3 regions of the Streptomyces sp. NPDC014864 genome follow, and region 2 is predicted to be linked to each of the others. Evidence: riboswitches for the same ligand, from Rfam matches in the RefSeq annotation. Region 2 holds a riboswitch; each other region holds the start of a gene.

Region 1 (2,252 bases), on a different contig from region 2:
GCAGACCCGGTGGGGTCAGGGGGTGAGGCCCTTGTCGCGCAGCCACGCCATCGGGTCGATCCCGGTGGCCTGGCCGTCGGGGTGGACCTCCAGGTGCAGGTGCGGCCCGGTGACGTTGCCGGTGGCGCCCACGCGGCCGATGACGTCGCCCGTGCTCACCTTCTGGCCGACCTTGACGCTGATCGAGGACTGGTGACAGAACCACAGCTCGGTGCCGTCGTCGAGGGTGAGGACGGTGCGGTAGCCGTAGGCGCCGGCCCAGCCCGCCTCGGTGATGGTGCCGCTGTGGATCGCCTTGATCAGGGTTCCGGTGGGAGCGGCGAAGTCGAGGCCGGTGTGGTAGCCGGAGGACCACATGGAACCGGGCTGGCCGAAGGTGCCGGTGATCGTGTACGAGGGGGTCGGCAGCGTGTACTGCTTGGCCAGCTCGGCCAGGCGCTCGGCCTCGGCCTTCCGCTTGGCCTCCTCCTCCGCCTTCTGCTTCGCGGCGGCGGCCTTCGCCTCGGCCTCCTGCTGCGCCTTGGCTGCGGCCTCCTGGGCCTGCTTGGCGGCCGCGGCCTCGGCGGCCTCCTGGGCCTTCGTCTCGACCTGGGCCTGCTGTTGCTCGGCCTGCGCCATGATGCGGTTGCGCAGCGCCTCGCCCGCGTCGGAGGCGCTCTCGGTGGTCTCGGCGGTGCTCGTGCCGAGGGTGCTGAGCGCGGTCGCGGAGCCCTCGGGGGCCGCGGGCGCGTCGTCGAAGAGGGAGCCCACGGAGGGCAGGTCGGGCATGGAGATGGACACCGGCGGCTTGCCGGTGTGGGCGCTGGCCATGCCACCCGCGCCGACGGCGGCTATGACGCCGACACCGAGGACGGTGGAGCTGCGGGCGAGCCCACCGCCGCGCTGCTTGGAGACGCGGTGCCGGCCCCGGACCGGCCGGACGGACTCCTCGGTGGGATTCCACTCCTCCCAGGGGCCCTCGTCGGTGGGGTGACTGCCGTAGCCGAAGGTCTCGGTGCGCTGACCCGGCACGAACGGGGCTTCAGGGGCGGGGCGGTTGGACGCCACTCGGGCGTGCTCCTTTCCTTCCGTCTCGCCTACCGGGTTAGCTGACGGGTTCGGAGCGGGAAGGTCTCCTACACGCGTAAACCAGACGTGCGAGCACGGCGGTTGACGCCCGATTCACCCCAAGTTGGTGGTTCCCCGGTTCCCTTGCGGGATTCGGCGCGCGCGCACGGAGCCGTCGCTTGTGACGGCTGGGACGACCGCGCTGCGTTATCGAACGTTAATAGACGCGAGCCTCTGATTCCAAGCCGTCCGGCTTGATCATTAAACCTTTTTGGTCAGACGTTCGGGCCATGCGCGACGAAAATCGGGCGAGTTGACCAGCCCTCCGCGGCACCGGATTTCTGACGGTGCATCACTTTCTCTGCGCTCCGGCACGGATCGCTCACCCGCCGTGACAATGATCAAGGGCGGCACCCGCCGACCGGGCATACGCGCCGAGGGCGTCCTCCAGGGACCTGAGGGCCGGCCGGAGGACACGGTGGGACGAAAGCACTCAGGGCCGGAATCCTTGATCGGATTCCGGCCCTGAGTCTTCAGTAGCGGGGACAGGATTTGAACCTGCGACCTCTGGGTTATGAGCCCAGCGAGCTACCGAGCTGCTCCACCCCGCGTCGTGAGACCAACTGTACCCCATCCGCGGGGCCGAATGCACACGCATGGAGTCCGGCCACCGCCCCGCGCCGCTACCGGGCCGACGGCGCGGGCCCGTTCAGCCGGTCAGATGCCGGTTCGGCGCCTTGGCCCGTTCCTCCAGCTCAGGGACGAGTACGGTCCGCGCGCCCCCGGCCTCGAGCATCCCGGACCCGTCGGCGCCCTCGACGAACGTGTCCGGTTCACGCCAGGCCGTGACCACCCGCCGTACACCCGCGTCGAGGATCAGCCGGGCGCACGGGCGGGGCCGGGAGGCACGCCGGGCGCACGGCTCCAGACTGCTGTAGACGGTGGCACCGGCCAGCCGCGGGTCCGCCGGGTCCACCTTGGCCAGCGCCGCCTCCTCCGCGTGCACGACGGGGTCGTCACCCTCCCGTGAATGGCCCCGGGCGAGCTCGGTGCCGTCGGCGGCCACCACCACCGCGCCCACGCTGAACGCGCTCCGCGAGGGCGGGCAGAGCGCCGCCAGGTCGCACGCCAGCCGGAGCCAGTGCCGGTCCGCGGGCGAGGCGAGCGCCCCGGTGCCGGGAGCCGTCGGCTCGTAGCGCATGAGG
Region 2 (2,252 bases):
TCGAGGCCGAGGTGGGGCAGGTGTACGCGGCGGTCGACCAGGACGGGGTGGACGGGCTGACGCTGACCGAGCCCGGGTATCTCATGCCGCACCCGACGCTGCCCGCCGTGCGGGTCGACCGGCGCGACGACCTGTGGAGCGCGCCCATCAGCAAGGTGCTGCTGCGCCACCCCGTGCTGTCCGACGACGAGTTGGCGGCGGTCGCGCGCGGGGTGGTCGGCTCCCTGGCGACGGTCACCATGTCGGGCCCGGGAACCGTCGAGCTCCAGCCCTGCGGCATCACCAAGGCGACCGGGCTGGCCATGGCCGCCGAACACCTGGGGCTGAGCGGTGAACACGCCCTCGCCTTCGGTGACATGCCGAACGACGTCCCCATGTTCCAGTGGGCCGCCCACGGTGTCGCCATGGCCAACGCCCACCCCGAACTCAAGGCGGTCGCCGACGAGATCACCTTGTCGAACGAGGACGACGGCATCGCCGTCGTCCTCGACCGGTTGTTCCCGGGGCGGTAGGCGCTCCGGGAGGCCTCCGCCCGCCGTTGGCACCTCGGGTGCCGCTGGGTGCCCGCCCCGGCGGCCGGTGGGCGCCGCTGGAGCGCCCACCGGCGTCCGTCAGTAGGCGCCGAAGACGTTGTCGATGGAGCCGTAGCGGGTGGCCGCGTACTTGCAGGCGGCCGTGATGTTGGCGACCGGGTCGTAGATGTTCCACGCCGTGCCGGGCACGTGGTAGGCGGTGAACGTCGGGTCGATGACCTGGAGCAGGCCCTTGGACGGGATGCCCGCGAGCGCGTTGGAGTCCCAGAGGTTGATGGCCAGCGGGTTGCCGGAGGACTCGCGCATGACGTTGCGGTGGATGCCGTTGTACGTGCCCGGGATGCCCTTGTTGGCCATGACCCGGAGCGACGCGCGGATCCAGCCGTCGAGGTTGTTCGGGTACCCGAGTGTGCTCGCGGTGACGGGGGCGGAGGTGGTGGCCGCGGACGCGTTGGTCGCGCCGATGAGCGGGAGGGCGAGCACGGCGGCACCGGTGCCGACGGCGGCGAGGGCGCGGGCGAGGCGGGTGGCGCGGGGACGGCGGAGCAGACCCTGGGCAGGCATGGTGAATTCCTCTCCGTCGCCTGCGAGGTGAGCTGTCGGGTTCGGGCGGGGAGGCGCCCGGCCGTGGCCCCTGAGGGCACGGCTTCACCCCGAGCCGTTCCGGCGCGGCGTACGACATGCGGTGTGCGACGTACGGCGTCCGGCCCGGCGACTTACCTGGGTCCCCCGCTCCTGCCATGCGTGGTTCGTTCGATGGGTTCATGGGCGGCGGCAGGATTCGGCGTCCGCCCGGTGGCCCGGAACGTATGCGAGAGCACATGTCCTGAACAAGTAGGCGATTCACAGCTCGTCCCTATTGACCTTGATGTGCGGCTAATGAGGTACTTGATCCTTTGCGTTCGCACAGGGTCAACTCGCCTGCGAGGAAAGGGGAAGCGCGGGTATGCGACCGGAGGGAAGGTGAGGGGATCGTGTGACCCAACTCACGGTTTAAGTCGGCGAAGAGCAATTGCGACCAAGGGGATTTGAGGCAGCAAGGTGGACTAATCGGACTTCGTCGCGCCTATCCATCCGGGCGGTGCCGGACGTCGTCGGCGGATGGCTCGCGTGTCACCCGGGTGCCACGAGTGTGCCGCGGTGCGAGTCGTTCGGCGGGAGGGTGGCGTACGGGTGTGTATGAACGTGGTGCGGGGGGATCGAAAGGGGCGAGTCGATATTTATGCGGTCATATGTATGGATCACTTGCATACCGGGCGTGATCCGATACCGCCTGGCCTGTATAGGTGGGCGCTAGCGGTGATCGAAACGTGACCGGATACGCTGACTTGAGTGAGGGCAGCGACCTATCGACAAACCGTGTAATCGCCAGCAGACACCAGCAGACAGGAGACCCCTCGTGACCGTCGTCGGGCCGTTCGGGCTGAGCGTGCGGGACCAGGCTCTGGAAGCCGATGTCCAGGCCGGATTGGCGGCTGTCGAGGAAGGGCTGCTCGAGGCCACCAAGAGCGAGGTCCCCTTCATCACGGAGGCCGCCCAGCACCTCGTACGGGCGGGCGGGAAGCGGTTCCGGCCGCTGCTCGTGATGCTCGCGGCGCAGTTCGGTGACCCGGAGGCGCCGGGGATCGTGCCGTCGGCCGTGGTCGTGGAGCTCACCCACCTGGCGACGCTGTACCACGACGACGTGATGGACGAGGCCGCGGTGCGCCGTGGAGTGGC
Region 3 (2,252 bases), on a different contig from region 2:
TGTCCCCCACCGCCACGTACGACCCGATCACTGCTCTGCTGTCACTCTTCGAATCGTCTGCCACATCGGCCCATGATTCACCTTGGAATGTGACCTACGCGACCGTAGGCAAGGGTTGACGGACGGTGAGATAAGCCACTGGGTGAATGTGGCCGAACAGGAATAGAGCACACCGAAGGCCGGACCCGGGGGGTGTGGGTCCGGCCTTCGGCGGCGTGCCGGGCAGGTGGTGGCGGGGGCGCGTGCGTCAGGCGACGGGGGCGCCGTGCGCGCGCAGGTAGGCGACCGGGTCCACGTCGGAGCCGTAGTTCGGCGTCGTGCGGATCTCGAAGTGGAGGTGCGGGCCGGTCACGTTGCCGGTGGCGCCGGACAGACCGAGCCGCTGTCCCGGGGTCACGGCCTGGCCGGCCGAGACGGAGAGCGCGGACAGGTGGGCGTACTGGGCGTAGTGGCCGTCCTGGAGCCGGAGGACGACCTGGTTGCCGTACGCGCCGCCCCAGCCCGCGGAGACGATCGTGCCCGCGCCGACGGCCTTGACCGGGGTGCCGGTCGGGACCACGAAGTCGACGCCGGTGTGGTAGCCGCTGGACCAGTGGCTGCCGGCCACGTGGTAGCCGGTGCCGACGGCGGCGCCGGTCACCGGCAGGGTGAAGGCGGTGGCTGCGGTCCGCTCGGCGCGGGCGACCGCGGTCTTCACCTGGGCGGCGGAGACGGTCTTCGCCTTGGCGGCGGACGAGCCGGCGGTCGCGGGCTTCGGGGCCGCGGGCGCCCGGGTGGCGCCGGCGGCCGCGTGACCGAGCGTCAGCTTCAGGCCCGGGTGGATCAGCGAGGGGTCGTCGCCGACGGCCCGGCGGTTGTCCTGGTACAGCTGCTTCCAGCCGCCGCGGACGTGCTGCTTCTCGGCGATGCCCGACAGGCTGTCGCCGGCGCGGACGGTGTAGGTCCGGGCGCCGGCGCCCTTGGCCGCGGGCGCCTTGGCGGCCGCCGGGGCGCTGCGGACGGTCTGCTCGGTGACGGACTGCGCGGGGGCCGCGTGGGCTCCCGCGGCGCCTATGAGGGGCAGTGCGAGCACGGCGCCACCGGTTCCGGCGGCGGCGAGGACGCGGGTCAGGCGCTGGGTCTTCGGACGGCGGTGCTTACCCTTCGCGGGCATGGCGGATTCCTCTCCGGCGCCTGCGAGGTGAGCTGTCGGGTTCGGGCTGGAGATGCCCGGCCGCGCGGGACGCGACTTCACCCCTAGCCGTTCCGGAGACCGGAACAGGCGGTTGTACCTGTGGGTCCCCCGCTCCTGCCGTGCACGGGTGGGTGTGCGGGCCCCGGACGGCGGCAGGATGAGGCGTCCGTCCGGATCGGGGTGGAACGTAAGCGAGCGGGATGTGTTCGGACAAGCGGCGGGTTCCGCTCAGAGGGGCTCATCGTGATCCAATTCGGGCAAAACCCGTGACGCTCCGTGCATTGGATCAGCGCCCTCTTGGTCAACCCGCAGAGAGGGCGCCGTAATTACGTGGACATGGCGGACCACCGTGGGTCACGAGTATGACGCTGCTCACGTCACCTCCCGTCAGCAGCCCCCAGGGGCCGACGAGTTGGGACCTAATAGCTCAATACCGATAAATTGCCCATATAGGACAGGAAGGCGAAAGAAGGGCGGTGGATCGCCTGGGCCGTCGCCGCGGAGCGGGGCAGCCGCCGACCGGGAGGCTTCCTCGCCCGTGGCCAGGCCGTTGCCCTGGGAACCCATGTCGTATCGTCGGAAGGCGCGCCCGCCGACGAGCCGTGACGGCGGGCCCAGGCCCCGCCTTTCGGGCCGGGCCGACCGAGTGGGAGGAGCCCCCGTGACGCAGCAGGTCCCGTCGACCGAACCAGAGCTGGCCGGAGTGCGCAACTTCCGCGACGTGGGCGGGCTGCCGACCGTGGACGGACGGCGGGTGCGGCACGGAGTGCTGTTCCGCAGCGGCCACCTCGCGCACGCGACGGACCGGGACGCGGCCTTTCTGTCCTCCCTCGGCCTGCACACGATCTTCGACTTCCGCAACGCGGCCGACAAGAAGCTCGAGGGCCCGGACGTCGAGCTGCCCGGCGTGCGCAACGTCAACCTGCCGCTGAGCGACCCGGCAGACGGCGCCGAGTTCTGGCGGATGGTCCGCGACGGCGACCTCGACCAGCTGCGCACGATCCTCGCGGACGGCAAGGCGGCGAACCGGATGATCGCCTCCTACCGCATGATCATCACCGAGCGCACCGCCGAGCAC

What was found. Region 2 has a riboswitch for cyclic di-AMP ahead of ACF1A5_RS00675 (transglycosylase SLT domain-containing protein). Riboswitches for the same ligand answer to the same signal wherever they lie in the genome.
Region 1: linked by a shared signal. The riboswitch ahead of ACF1A5_RS30980 (M23 family metallopeptidase) and the one ahead of ACF1A5_RS00675 (transglycosylase SLT domain-containing protein) in region 2 are both predicted to bind cyclic di-AMP.
Region 3: linked by a shared signal. The riboswitch ahead of ACF1A5_RS31975 (peptidoglycan DD-metalloendopeptidase family protein) and the one ahead of ACF1A5_RS00675 (transglycosylase SLT domain-containing protein) in region 2 are both predicted to bind cyclic di-AMP.

The regions. Positions count from the first base shown of each region.
Region 1 covers NZ_JBIBWT010000025.1:17,178-19,429, forward strand. Annotated here, with positions in the region: gene ACF1A5_RS30980 (M23 family metallopeptidase) at 16-1,047, opposite strand; cyclic di-AMP (ydaO/yuaA leader) riboswitch at 1,059-1,216, opposite strand; tRNA gene ACF1A5_RS30985 (tRNA-Met) at 1,585-1,658, opposite strand; gene ACF1A5_RS30990 (dihydrofolate reductase family protein) at 1,757-2,252, opposite strand, start outside.
Region 2 covers NZ_JBIBWT010000001.1:138,715-140,966, forward strand. Annotated here, with positions in the region: gene ACF1A5_RS00670 (HAD family hydrolase) at 1-512, shown strand, start outside; gene ACF1A5_RS00675 (transglycosylase SLT domain-containing protein) at 612-1,097, opposite strand; cyclic di-AMP (ydaO/yuaA leader) riboswitch at 1,102-1,231, opposite strand; gene ACF1A5_RS00680 (polyprenyl synthetase family protein) at 1,933-2,252, shown strand, end outside.
Region 3 covers NZ_JBIBWT010000028.1:4,595-6,846, reverse strand. Annotated here, with positions in the region: gene ACF1A5_RS31980 (SGNH/GDSL hydrolase family protein) at 1-31, opposite strand, end outside; gene ACF1A5_RS31975 (peptidoglycan DD-metalloendopeptidase family protein) at 248-1,153, opposite strand; cyclic di-AMP (ydaO/yuaA leader) riboswitch at 1,158-1,314, opposite strand; partial or broken gene ACF1A5_RS31970 (tyrosine-protein phosphatase) at 1,836-2,252, shown strand, end outside.